4 regions of the Gordonibacter sp. RACS_AR49 genome follow, and region 2 is predicted to be linked to each of the others. Evidence: predicted binding sites of a transcription regulator. Region 2 holds the regulator's gene; each other region holds the start of a gene.

Region 1 (3,405 bases), on a different contig from region 2:
GCTTGAGCGACCCGCGCCGCGGCTTGCGGCGCTTCTCCGGGACGGGGATGGTGCGGCGGCCCGAAAGGTAGTCGGCCGTGAGCGAGCCCTCGAACCTCACGATCTCGTCGGGCTTGCCGGCCGCCACCACCTCGCCGCCGTGCTCGCCCGCGCCCGGGCCCATGTCGATGACGTAGTCGGCGCTGCGGATGGTGTCCTCGTCGTGCTCGACCACGATGACGGTGTTGCCCAAATCGCGCAGGCGCTCCAGCGTGGCGATGAGCCGCTCGTTGTCGCGCTGGTGCAGGCCGATGGACGGCTCGTCCAAAATGTAGAGCACGCCCATGAGGCCCGCGCCGATCTGCGTGGCCAGGCGGATGCGCTGCGCCTCGCCGCCCGAGAGCGTGGCCGTGGCCCGTTCGAGCGTGAGGTAGTCCAAGCCCACGTCCACCAGGAAGCGCAGGCGCGCCTTGATCTCCTTCACGATGGGACCGGCGATATGCTCTTCGGAGCCGTGAAAGGCCAGGCCCTCGAAGTAGTCGAGCGAATCGGCCGCGCTCATCTCGGTGACATCGTGGATGGACTTGCCGCCCACCGTCACGGCCAGGATCTCCGGCTTCAGGCGCTTGCCGCCGCACGTCTGGCACGGCACGATGGCGAAGTACTCCGACAGCTTCTCGCGCTGGTTGTCGGACTGGGCCTCCTGGTAGCGGCGCTGCACGGCGGCGAGCGCCCCTTCCCACTCGATGTACCAGTACGTCTCGCGCCCGTCCACGGTCACGTAGTCCACGCGCACCTTGTCGTCGCCCAGGCCGTAGAGCAGCGCGTCGGTGGCCTTCTTCGGCATGTCCTCCCACGGCGTGTTTTCGTCGGTGCCCATGTGCTTGGCCACGGCGCGCAGCACCTGCGGGTAGTAGTTGCCCGTCTTGAACGGCGCGATAGCGCCCTCGGCCAGCGTGAGCGAGGGGTCGGGCACCACGAGCGAGGGATCCACCTCCTCGCGGCTGCCGATGCCGAGGCAGTCCGGGCAGGCACCGTAGGGGGCGTTGAACGAGAAGTCGCGAGGCTGCAGCTCGTCCATGGAATGGCCGTGCTCGGGGCAGGCAAGCGCGAGCGAGAAGATATGCTCGCCGGCGCCGAGGCCGCCCGTAGCGCCGCTCGACTTGCCGCCGCCCTCGCCGAGCGGTTGCCCGTCCTCGCCCAGCACCTGCACGAGCACGCGCCCGTCGGCCAGCTTCGTGGCCAGCTCCACCGCCTCGGCGATGCGGCTCGTGGCGCTCTCCTTCAGCTGCACGCGGTCCACCACCACGTCGATGAAGTGCTTGATCTTCTTGTTGAGCGTGAGCGGCTCGGCCTCGAGCTTCACGATCTCGCCGTCGATGCGCACGCGGCTGAAGCCCTCCTTCTGCAGGTCGGCGAACAGCTTCGTGAACTCGCCCTTGCGTCCGGTGACGACCGGGGCCATGATGATGGCCTTCGCATCGGGAGCGAGCGCCAGTATCTCGTCGGTCACCTGGTCGGTGGTCTGCTTGCGAATGACGCGCCCGCACTCAGGACAGTGAGGCACGCCCACGCGAGCGAACAGCAGGCGCAGGTAGTCGTATATTTCGGTGGTGGTGCCCACGGTGGAACGCGGGTTCTTGCTCGTGGTCTTCTGGTCGATTGAAACGGCCGGTGACAGGCCGTCGATGCTGTCCAGGTCCGGCTTGCTCATCTGCCCCAAGAACATGCGCGCGTAGCTGGAGAGGCTCTCCACGTAGCGGCGCTGGCCCTCGGCGTACATCGTGTCGAACGCGAGGCTCGACTTGCCGCTGCCTGACAGACCCGTGATGACCACGAGCTCGTCGCGCGGGATGATGAGGTCGATGTCCTTGAGGTTGTGCTCGCGGGCACCCTTGATGACGATGGCGTTCTGTCCCATGTGGCTTATCGCTCTTTCTCTTGCGCATCCGCAGCCGGCAGCCGTGCCCCGGCATCGCGTGCCGTGGGTCGCAAATTAGGCTACCGGGAAACTATCATTTCCGTGCAATCGTTCATTCTAGCGCAGCGCGCGGAAAGAGCCAGCGAAAACATACGTTCGTGTTCCAGCGTTCAAACGATGCGCACAATTCGTTCGCTTTCCTACGCTGCAGCGTGCCGGAGGGGGGCAGCGGCACTGCCCTCTAGTTCAGCCGCGAGGGTGACGCAGGACGCGGGATGACGCATCATCCCGCATCATTTGCCCCGAAAGAGAAGCTCCCTCTAACGGAGCGTTCCCGTCAGCCGTGCGCGCTCCACCATCTCGTCGAAGGGCAGCGCGGGCGCGTAGAGGTAGCCTTGGAAATAGGAGCAGCCGAGCGTCTTCAGCACGTCGCGCTGCTCGGCCGTCTCCACGTACTCGGCCAGAACCGTGAAGCCCAGGTGCTCGGAGAGGTCGGCGATGGACGAGACGATCTCGGCGTAGCGCTCGTTCTCCATGACGCCCTTGGCAATGGTCCCGTCGAGCTTAACCACGGAGAACACGCTCGTCTCAAGGTACTGGAACGAGGTGCGGCCCATGGAGAAGTCATCGATGGCCAGCGGCATGCCCGCGTCCGCAACGCGGCGCAGCAGGTCGTGCGCGCCCGCGTCCCACAGCAGCGCCTCGCGCTCGGTGGCCTCCACCACCACGCGGCCAGCATCGAGCCCGCGGGCGCGGAAGGCGTCGATGACGAAGCCGACGGCCTCCTCGTCCTGCAGCATCGTGGCCGTGGCGTTCACGCTCACGCTGAAACCCGCGTCGAGCTCGCCCGCATGCGCGAGCGCCTCCGCAGCCTGCGCGTCGGCCAGCGCCCGCTCGAACACGGCGCGCTCGAGCTCGCCGCCCGCACCGGCCTCGCGTGCCAGCTCGATAACGAGCGGCGGGTAGAGCCAGCCGTACACGGGGTGCTCCATGCGAAGCAGGGCCTCCGCGCCAACCGCGCGGCCGTCAGCGTCGAACTGCGGCTGGTAGCGCAGCTCGAAGGCCCCCGCGTCCACGGCGGCCCGCACGTCCTCGGCGAGCGAGCGGGCCACCGCGCCCAGCGAGCCCGCGGCCGTCACGAGCTCGACCGAGCGCCCGGCGCGCTCGTCGTCCTGGAACGACGAGAGCAGGGCATCGTACTGCACCCGCGCGTGGGCGTCGGCCAACCGCTCGTAGCGGCGTAGGAACGGCAGGTAGAGCACCGTGCCCAACGCGATGCACGCAAGCTGCAGCACCGCGCCGGCGGGCGAGCCCGTGGCCACCCAGCCGCCCACGAGAGGCGGCGTGGTCCACGACACGTCCACCACCACGGGCGGCACGAGCCCGGCCGCCATGGCTGCGTACGACACCACCATGTTCACCAGGGGCACCGCGATGAACGGCGCGAACAGCGCCGGGTTCCACACCACCGGCAGCCCGAACAGCATGATCTCGGATATGTTGAA
Region 2 (3,405 bases):
CAAGGAAGTGAAGGTCATCGACCGCACGGCGCTCATCCTCGACATCTTCGCGCTGCATGCCACCAGCAAGGAGGGCCGCCTGCAGGTGCGGCTCGCCCAGAACGAGTACCTGCTGCCGCGTTTGCGCGGCATGTGGGCCCACTTGGCCTCGAACCGCATGGGCGGCGGCGTGGGCTCGCGCTTCGGCGAGGGCGAGAGCCAGCTCGAGGTCGACCGTCGCATGGTGCGCAAGCGCATCACGTCCATCAAGCGCGAGCTCAAGCACCTGGCCGAGGTACGCGCCATCCAGCGCGAGAGCCGCTACGAGAGCGGCATGTTCAAAGTGGCGCTGGCCGGTTACACGAACGCCGGAAAGTCGAGCCTGCTCAACCGCTTGACGAACGCGGACGTGCTGGCCTACGACAAGCTGTTCGCCACGCTGGACTCCACTACGCGCAAGTTCGAGCTGCCCGAAGGGCGCGAGATCACCGTCACCGACACGGTCGGGTTCATCCAGAAGCTGCCGACCACGCTCATCGAGGCGTTCAAGTCCACGCTCGACGAGATCACGGGAGCCGATCTCGTGCTGCATGTGGTGGATGCGTCGTCGGACGAGTACGAGGCGCAGATCGCTGCGGTGGAGGACGTGCTCGGGCAGATCGAAGCTCAAGACTTGCTTCGCGTGCTCGTATTCAACAAATGCGACCTGCTCGACAAGGAACATTTCGATGCTCTCAAGGCGCGTCATCCACAGGCCCAATTCGTATCGGCGGCAACAGGGGAGGGCATAAGCGAGCTTGTCGGGCATATCGCCCGTGTCGCCTCGGCGCAGGACGAGCATCTCGCCATAGTGATTCCCTACAACCGGGGAGATCTCGTCTCCCTCGCGCACGAGCGTTGCCATATCCTGTCGGAAAAGCACGAGGAGGACGGTACGCACCTCGTCATGTTGGCTGCTCCGTCCTTTGCCGGCCTGTTTCGCCCCTACGTGGCGGAGAAGGACCGTTAGGCACGTCCCTTTCAGAAAGCTGCAAACTACTTGATTAGAGTAACTCTAACCAAGTAGTTTGCGACCGGATGACGCGATCTCGGATCACCGGTCGGTCTCGGGACGAACGAGCGCCCCACATCCCAAGGCCGGCGTTTCTCCTGCAGGGGCCGTAATCCAACAGGGCGTCTCGCTCCTTCGGCAGGGCCCCGCAAGGCGTCGCCTACAGGCGACGGAACACCGCCACTACCTTGCCCGCGATGGAACAGTCGGTGGTGATGATGGGCTCCATCGCGGAGTTCTCCGGCTGCAGGCGGATATGGTCGGATTCCTTGTAGAAGCGCTTGACCGTCGCGCCGTCGTCGATGATGGCCACGACGATGTCGCCGTTGTTGGCGACGGGTTGTTCTTTCACCACCACGTAGTCGCCGTCGTTGATGCCCGCCTCGATCATCGATTCGCCCCGTACCGACAGCAGGAACGACGGTGCATCGCCCACGATGTCGGTGGGAAGCGAGATGGTGTCGGTGATGTTCTCCTCGGCGAGGATGGGGGAGCCGGCCGCCACATTGCCCACGAGCGGCACGTTCACCACCTTGTTGAAGCTGGGCTTGATGACGTTGGAAGTGCTCTCTGCATCGCCAAGCGGATAGGTGAGCGCGATGGAACGCGACTTGAGGGGATCGCGCTTGATGAGCCCCTTGTCCTCGAGTGCTTTGAGGTGCACGTGGACTGTCGAGGGGGAGGAAAGGCCCAAGCTTTGGCAGACCTCGCGCACCGTGGGACCGTAGCCCTTCTCGCGGATGCACTCCTCGATGCAGTCGAGCACCGCCTTCTGGCGTTTCGTCACTTTGTCGGACATGCCCCGTTCCTTTCCCTTGAACGAACAAATGTTTTAATTACGTATTGACATGAACTTTTGTTCGTTCTATTATATATGCGAACAAAGGTTCTACGCAAGGCCTAGGAGGCAGAAAGATGAAGAATTTCGAGATGCGGTGCCCCTTCGATGGCACGTCGGCCCTGCAGCCGGAGTTCAACCGTGTATCCGCAGCCGGGGCTATCATCGAGTTTCCAGGGAGCGGTTCCCAAGGTGCTTGCGCGCCGCTGCAGCATTCGCACGCGCGTCAGGTACCGTCTGCTGCGTGCCGTGCTCGCAGACTTGGCGCTACGGAGATGGCGCGGGTTCTTCGTCATGGCAGTGCGGCAGGTCGCGCTTACGGCCGTGTGAGGCCGTGGCAAGGCGCTCTTGCCGGATGCGTCTTCTCCGTTTTCGCCTTCCTCAGCATTTTCATCAGCTTCTAGCGACCTCGGAACGCCCTTGGATGCTGCATTTCTGTGACTGCGCGGCATCCTCGCCACCATGGCGCTGCCGTTCCATCGCCTTTTCACCCCGCAGGACCCTTCCTCCTTGCAGATCCGTGTGGTAGACTGCCTTTGAACCGAAATCCCAGACAGGCTGCTGTGAATGCGGCCTTCGAGAAGGAGACAAGGAACATGAAGTTCTAACGAAAGCCTTCGGGCACCCGCCAGGTCATGCAAGCTCCGCACCGGGTGCGCTTTCGTTGCTGTTCCTTGATGTTCCTATCCCTAGCCTCGCCGTCTCGTCGGCGCCAGGTTGCCAGCGCGAAAAGCATTGAATCCGGTGCCTCTCGAAGGGAGGCCCTTCCATGTTCGTTTCAGCCCGCCATCTTACCTATACCTACGACGGCGCCGATGCCTTGGCGCTCGATGACGCATCCGCCGTGTTCGCGCCCGGCTGGACCGGCGTGGTCGGCCCGAACGGAGCCGGCAAGAGCACGTTGCTCAAGATCGTATGCGGGATGCTCGAGCCCCAGAAAGGAAGCGTTTCTCCGCAGGTCGCAGGATCGTTCTGCGCCCAGTCGACCGATGTCGCGCCAACGGGGCTCGAGGAGTTCTCCTACGACTACCGCCCCGAGGCCGTGCGCCTGCGTTACCTGCTCGGCATCGACGACGCATGGCTATGGCGCTACGACACCCTGTCGCATGGCGAGCGCAAGCGTATCCAGATAGCATGCGCCCTCGCAGCCGATCCTGTGCTGCTTGCGCTCGACGAGCCCACAAACCACCTCGACGCCGAAACCCGCGAATTGGTGGCGCGTGCGCTTGTCGAGTATCGCGGGACGGGCCTTCTCGTCTCGCACGACCGCGCGTTGCTCGACGGGCTGGTGAGCTCGTGCGTGTTCGTGGATCGAGGGCGTGCTGTCACCGTGCCCGGCACGTACTCTCAGGCGAAGGAGCAGCAAGACCTACGCCGCCAGACTGCCGTAGAGGAGCGGTCCCATGCCCGTCGCGAACTGGCGCGCCTCAAGACGGAGAGCAATCGTCGAGACGGGGTGGCGGCGCGTTCGGCTGCACGGCGTTCGGCTCGGCATCTCGACCGGCACGACCATGACGGGCGCGCGAAGATCAAGCTG
Region 3 (3,405 bases), on a different contig from region 2:
GCGCTTGGCCGCCATGGCGTAGCGCACGAAGCGGTAGACGACGGTGCCGGCACTCGGGTCGTCCGAGAGCGAGGCGCGCATGACGGCGTCGTAGGCGGCGTGGCCGCAGACGCGCTTGATGCCGCGCTGGACGCGCACGGCGCGCTCCATGTCCGTCTCCACGAAGCGCACCGTCTGCCCGAGGCGTGGCTGGAGCGCGGCCTGCGCCGTGACGTCCTGCGGGTCCTCGCGGCGCACGTACGCCTCGAACACGGCCGACAGCAGGCCTTCCAGCGTCCCGTCGTAGGCGTAGGCCACGTTGGCGAGCGGCTCTTCCGGCGTTGCCGGCCCATGGGGGGCATCGCCGGCTGCGGCGGGCTCCCGTCCCGCTCCCGTCGCAGCCAAAGCGGCCGAACGGTTGCGCGCCCCCTTGTCCGGGGCGGCCGAGCGGCCGGAACCGGCCTCGGCCGCCGCAGCTCCCGAGGGCCGTTCGAAGCCGGTTCTGTGGTCGGTGCTCATGCGCAGGCCGCCTCGGGTTGCTCGAGGGCGTGCTGCCAGCCAAACGCGCCGTCGGCATTCCCGCGGCGCTGCCCGTTCGCCGCGTTGTCGTGCTGTCCGGCAGGCGCCGTTCCCAGGCGCTCGCCGGCCCTCGCGCCCAGGTGCCCGCGGGGATCGACACCCGCGCCCTGCGCGATGCGGGCCTTCTCGGGCGTTTCCACGCTCTCGAACAGGCTCAGCTGGCCGGGGATGGCCTTGTCTGCGCGACGGCCGTGGCCACCGCCCTTCGGCGTTGCGGCTAAATGCGCCCGCAGGCCCTCTCGAGAGAAGTCCGTTCCCTGGCCGGCGTAGCTGCCGTTGCAGGTGATGAAGAAGCGCGCCCGCTTGTAGGCGATGCCCAGCTTGCGCAGCTCGCGCTCGCCGAGCGTGGTGGAGTGCCGGGCGCGCATGATGGAGTGCGCGCCCTTCACGCCGATGCCGGGTACGCGCAGCAGTGCCTCGAGCGGCGCCTTGTTCACCTCCACGGGGAAGAAGTCCAGGTTGTTGAGGGCCCAGTTCGCCTTCGGGTCGACCTCGGGGTCCAGGAACGGGTGCTCCTCGTCGATGATCTCGGTGACGTCGAAGCGGTAGAAGCGCAGGAGCCAGTCTGCCTGGTAGAGCCGGTGCTCGCGGTTGAGCTGCAGGGCGTCGGTGCCGGGCAGGCGCGCGTCGTCGTTCACGGGCGTGTAGGCGCTGAAGAACACGCGCTTGAGCGAGAGCGTGCGGTAGAGCGCGGCCGAGAGGTTGAGTATCTGGAAGTCGCTCTCGGGCGTGGCCCCCACGATCATCTGCGTGGACTGGCCGGCGGGCACGAAGGCCCGCTCCTTCTTCTTCGGCTTGACCGCCTTCATGTAGGTCGTGTTCTTGCGCACGAGCGCGCGGGTGTCCTTGTCCACGGCGATGTTGTCGCGGATCTGGCGCATGGGGGCGATGATCTGCTGCTTGTTCTTCTCGGGGGCGAGCAGGGCCAGGCTCTGCTGCGAGGGCAGCTCCATGTTCACGCTCATGCGGTCGGCCAGATGTCCCAGCTCGTCCACGAGCTCGGGTGAGGTGCCGGGCACGGCCTTGGCGTGGATGTAGCCGCGGAAGCCGTGCTCGCCCCGCAGGAGCGACAGCGTCTGGATCATGAGCTCGGTGGTGTAGTCGGGGCTCTTGATGACGCCCGAGCTTAAGAACAGCCCCTCGATGTAATTGCGACGGTAGAATGCTATGGTGAGGTCGGCCAGCTCCTGCGGCGTGAAGGCGGCGCGCCTCACCTCGTTGGAGCAGCGGTTCACGCAGTAGGCGCAGTCGTAGACGCACACGTTGGTCATGAGCACCTTCAAGAGCGTGATGCAGCGCCCGTCCGCCGCGAAGCTGTGGCAGCATCCCGCCGCCATCGTGTTGCCCAGCTTCCCCTTCTGGGCGTCGCGGTCGATGCCCGAGGAAGTGCAGGCCACGTCGTATTTCGCCGCATCGGCAAGTATCTCCAGTTTGTCGATCAGTTCCATACGCACGCCCGTTCGCCAGATCAAGTGTTCGCGAGAATATCTGTTCGCTTAGTATGGGCGAACGGATATTCGTTGTCAAGATGGGGGGACGCTTCTTCCCGAAACGGGCAGGATGTCGTACAATACGCAGGCACGACAATTCTTATGCCAGTGTGGCGCAATGGTAGCGCAACAGTTTTGTAAACTGTGGGTTGCAGGTTCGAGTCCTGTCACTGGCTCCAGGAAACAGCAGGCCGGAGGGCACAGCCCCCGGCCTTTTTCGTCGCCGTGCGGCTCGAGGGGTGCGGGTGGCTGCGGTCTGCCCGGGTACGGCTTGCACGGTTGCGGTCGGCCCGGGCGTGGCTCGCTTGGCCGGTCCGGCTCGGGCGGGCGATGCCGGGTCGCGGCGATGCCCGGATCGAGGCCATTTCGTCGCGGCCTGCGATGCGCCTGCGCTGCCGTTAGCGCAGGCGCGCTCCCACCAGGCGCTTGAAGGCGGCGGCGTTGTCGGGCGACACGTTGATGGCGCGCACCGGGCGGCGCGTTCCGGCGAACGTGCGGACCTCCAGGGGCTCGGAGAGCTCGATCCAGCAGGGCGGGGCGCCCATGACGACCAGGTCGAGGCGCTCGCGCTTGGGGACGTCGGGCGCGGCGGCACCCACGCCGGTCACGAGGTGCAGCGGCACGTCCTCGCAGACGAAGGCGGCCCAGCGCACGGTGAGCGTCTCGTCGTCCACGAGCAGCGGGTTCAGCACGCTGGCGCGCGCGGCGGCCACGAGCCACAGAAGGGCGTACAAGGAGGTGGCGGTGAGCAGGCAGGCCGCGATCGTGCTCCACTGCGCCACCAGCAGGTGCACGGCGAACGCTTCCACGGGCAGCAGCGCCGCGATCACGCCCACGAGCGCCAGGAAGCCGCTTTCCCTATGGTAGCTGAACGCGTGTCGGCCGACGGGCGCGTCGGGGCGGGCGCGCCACGAGAACAGGGCGTAGTACCAGGTGGCACCTTCGATGCCTGCCAGATGCGCCGCGCGCCCACCCGGCGCGAGGACCTTGAACGCCTCGGCGAACCAGTCGTACGGGCGCGTGGAGGCGCCTCGTGCGGCGCGGAAGGCGCGCACGAGGCGGCGCGCCTCGCAGGCGATCACGGCGGCGTCGAGCGCGAGGGCGGCGGCGAACAGGGGCGGCAGCAGCGAGAACGTGCCGGCCGACCCCGCCGCCGCGGAGACCGCCAGCGGCGAGAGCAGCCCCGGCGCGACCAGCTGGGACGCCGCGAGGTACCCCGCCCACACCACCGGCAGCACGGCCAGGGGCGTGAGGCCGCGGCGGCGCACCACCAGCAGGTAGAACGCGGCGGGCACGCACACCATGAGGTCGAACGGCACGGCCACGTTCACGGCGAACGCGTGGGCCGAGGCGGGCA
Region 4 (3,405 bases), on a different contig from region 2:
CATGATGTCGTTGATGGCCTTGCGGATGGTCTGCGGCTCTATGCCGTGGTCCTCGTTGTACTGCATCTGTATGGAACGGCGGCGCTTCGTCTCGTCGATGGCAAGCGCCATGGAGTCGGTCATCTTGTCGGCGTACATGATGACCTGGCCCGACACGTTGCGGGCGGCGCGGCCGATGGTCTGGATGAGCGAGCGGTGGTTGCGCAGGAACCCCTCCTTGTCGGCATCGAGGATGGCCACGAGCGAGACCTCGGGCAAGTCCAGGCCCTCGCGCAGCAGGTTGATGCCCACGAGCACGTCGAACTTGCCCTGGCGCAGCTCGCGCAGGATCTCCACGCGTTCGAGCGTGGCGATGTCCGAGTGCATGTAACGCGCCTTCACGCCCTGGTCAAGCAAGTGGTCGGTCAGATCCTCCGCCATCTTCTTCGTGAGGGTGGTAATGAGCACGCGCTCGTCGCGGGCGGCGCGGTCCTTGGACTCGTCGATGATGTCGTCGATCTGGGAGGCGCTCCCGCGCACGATGATCTCGGGGTCCAGCAGGCCGGTCGGGCGGATGATCTGCTCCACCTGCTGCTGCGACACCTTCTGCTCGTAGTCGCCCGGCGTGGCCGACACGTACACGAACTGCGGAATGCGCTCTTCGAACTCGTCGAAGCGCAAGGGGCGGTTGTCCAGGCAGCTGGGCAGGCGGAACCCGTGCTCGGCCAGCGTGATCTTGCGCGAGCGGTCGCCCTCGTGCATGCCGCGGATCTGCGGCACCGTCACGTGGCTCTCGTCGATGATGCAGAGGAAGTCCTTCGGGAAGTAGTCGATGAGCGTGTAGGGCGGCTCGCCCGGCGAGCGCCCGTCGATGTGGCGCGAGTAGTTCTCGATGCCGGAGCAGAAGCCCATCGTCTCCATCATCTCCAGATCGTAGTTCGTGCGCATCTCCAAACGCTGCGCCTCGAGCAGCTTGCCCTCCTCCTTGAACTGCTGCAGGCGCTCGCGCAGCTCGTCGCGGATGGTGCCGAGCGCGCGGTCCATCTTCGGGCGCGTGGCCACGTAGTGCGACGCGGGCCAGATGGGCAGCGCCTCGAACTCGTTCACCACCTCGCCCGTGACGTTGTCCACTTCCGCGATGCGCTCTATCTCGTCGCCCCAGAACTCGATGCGCAACGGGTTGTCCGCATAGGGCGGGAACACGTCCAGGTTGTCGCCGCGCACGCGGAACGTGCCGCGCTTCAGCTCGTAGTCGTTGCGGTCGTACTGGATGTCGATGAGCTCGTGGATGACGTCGTCGCGGTCCATCTCCTTCTGCTTGTCCACGAACACCGCCATGCCGGCATAGTCCATGGGCGAGCCGATGCCGTAGATGCACGACACCGAGGCCACCACGATGCAGTCGCGCCGCGAAAGCAGGGCCGAAGTGGCCGCATGGCGCAGCTTCTCCACTTCCTCGTTGATGGAGGCGTCCTTCTCGATGAACGTGTCGGACGAGGGCACGTAGGCCTCGGGCTGGTAGTAGTCGTAATACGACACGAAGTACACCACGGAGTTGTTCGGGAAGAACTCCTTCAGCTCGCTGGCCAGCTGGGCCGCGAGCGTCTTGTTCGGCGCCATGACCAGCGTGGGCTTCTGCACGGCCTCGATGGTCTTGGCCATGGTGAACGTCTTGCCCGAGCCCGTCACGCCCAGGAGCGTCTGGTAGCGCAGGCCGTCCTCGACCCCGCGGGCCAGCTTCTCGATGGCCTGCGGCTGGTCGCCCGACGGCTCGTAGGGCGACACCACCTTGAGAGGCGTCGTTGCCAGCCGCACCTCCGGCAGCTTGCCCTCCATCTCGAGGCCTTCGATATTCGAAAGATGCGCCACGTAAGCTCCTTCCCGAAGAGAACGCCGCATGCCGAAGGACACCGACGAGAGGGTTCATCGACCACTCAGTCTAGCACAGCAGAAGCAAAATGAACATATGTTCGTGATTCAACCGTTATCTTCCCCATCTTTCGAGATGATGTCGAGCTGCCTAGGCGCTTGCCAAATCCTTGCGAACCAAGCTGCGCAGGTAATCCGACCGGCTCATGCCCAGCTTCGACGCCCTCTCGTCCATAGCCGCAACCTTCTGCGGCGTGTCCTTGAACCCGACGAACTGCAACGGCTCCCCGAATTTGAGGGGTCGCCCCACAATGATCTCGCCCACCTGCTCGCCAGGCAAGATGCCCTGCGCTGCTTCCTTCTCCCATTCATCAAGCTGCTCGGCGGTGACCCCGAACATCTCCTCAAGCTCTTTCGCTGTCTTCACGTTCTACCTCCCTGTCAGCCCGAACTCTGCCAAAACGCTCGCTGTCGGCGGCGTCATTGCATGGTATATCAGCACACCGTACCATTTGTCGACGCCGACCATCTGGACGAGGCGTCCATCGCTGCAAAACCCAAGGGCTACCACTACCACACGATCCTCTTTCGGTGCCCTACGATGTTGCTTCCTCACGTAGTTCTTCCAAGCATACAGGATCTCTTCCTCGGTCAACCCATGCTTGAGCGCGTGCAAATCAACCAGCACTTCCATTGAGCGATCACCTATTCCTTTTTGTTAAACGAAATTGTAAAACGTAAATGGCGCAGCGTCAAGGAAGGCAGGGCACGGAGAGCGACCCGCGCTTCCTCTCGTCGTTTTTCAGATGAAGGTTTCCATGGCAGACCCCTCTTCCGGTTCCGAAAGCTGGAGAGGATCTTGCAAGCGTGGTACGGGCGGACGCGGAACACCGTCGCCATCTATGGGCCGCCCTCCCGCATTGCGGCATCGGGCAGGCGCCTGCACTGGCTCTTTTCGACAAATCACATGGTAGCACAAAAAGGAACATCCGTACTTATAAAACGGATGTTCTAATATAATTTTTCGAACATGGTGCTGGCCCACGCCGGACGCGACTAAAAGCTCGGGGAGGGCCCGCCCAAGGGGCATCCTCGCCGTCTAGTCTTTACAGGCCTTTCTCGTACTCTCCCCACCAGGCTATCACCTGGTTGTGCAGTTCCTCGGGGGTGCCGTCGTTGTTGAACACCACGTCGGCGGCCTCGATGCGGTCGGCATCGGTGATCTGGCGGGCGATGCGGCGGCGCACGTCGGCCTCGTCGAAGCCCGACGCCACGGCGCGCTCGATGCGCACGTCCAGCGGTGCCAGCACGGCGATGACCACGTCGGCATCGTAGGCGAGCGAGGACGTACGGTTCTTGAACACGGAGTGCTCCACCACCACGGCCGGATGGCCCGCGGCCTCCAGCTCGGCCACCTTGTCGCGGTAGGCGTCCTCGATGCGCGGCACGGTGATGCGGTTGAGCTTGCGCGTCTCGGCGGGACTCACGAACGCCTTGTGGGCGAGCGCCTTGCGGTTCACCTCGTCACCGTCCATGATGTCGGCGCCAAACGTGTCC

The links. The regulator LexA, encoded in region 2, represses DNA repair genes until DNA is damaged. The targets are predictions, from matches to a motif close to CNAACANNTGTTNG.
Region 1: uvrA (excinuclease ABC subunit UvrA) is a predicted target of LexA. The motif match lies at 2,046-2,059, and genes of this name have one in related genera.
Region 3: LB310_RS10670 (putative DNA modification/repair radical SAM protein) is a predicted target of LexA. The motif match lies at 2,040-2,053, and genes of this name have one in related genera.
Region 4: uvrB (excinuclease ABC subunit UvrB) is a predicted target of LexA. The motif match lies at 1,939-1,952, and genes of this name have one in related genera.

The regions. Positions count from the first base shown of each region.
Region 1 is NZ_JAIUDM010000012.1:63,065-66,469, reverse strand. It holds gene uvrA (excinuclease ABC subunit UvrA) at 1-1,900, opposite strand, end outside; gene LB310_RS14465 (PTS sugar transporter subunit IIC/EAL domain-containing protein) at 2,221-3,405, opposite strand, start outside.
Region 2 is NZ_JAIUDM010000013.1:3,157-6,561, reverse strand. It holds gene hflX (GTPase HflX) at 1-988, shown strand, start outside; gene lexA (transcriptional repressor LexA) at 1,191-1,829, opposite strand; gene LB310_RS14585 (ATP-binding cassette domain-containing protein) at 2,638-3,405, shown strand, end outside.
Region 3 is NZ_JAIUDM010000006.1:38,035-41,439, reverse strand. It holds gene LB310_RS10675 (TIGR03915 family putative DNA repair protein) at 1-498, opposite strand, end outside; gene LB310_RS10670 (putative DNA modification/repair radical SAM protein) at 495-2,006, opposite strand; tRNA gene LB310_RS10665 (tRNA-Thr) at 2,153-2,227, shown strand; gene LB310_RS10660 (hypothetical protein) at 2,447-3,405, opposite strand, start outside.
Region 4 is NZ_JAIUDM010000002.1:517,390-520,794, reverse strand. It holds gene uvrB (excinuclease ABC subunit UvrB) at 1-1,815, opposite strand, end outside; gene LB310_RS06830 (antitoxin) at 2,000-2,275, opposite strand; gene LB310_RS06825 (hypothetical protein) at 2,279-2,542, opposite strand; gene coaE (dephospho-CoA kinase) at 2,955-3,405, opposite strand, start outside.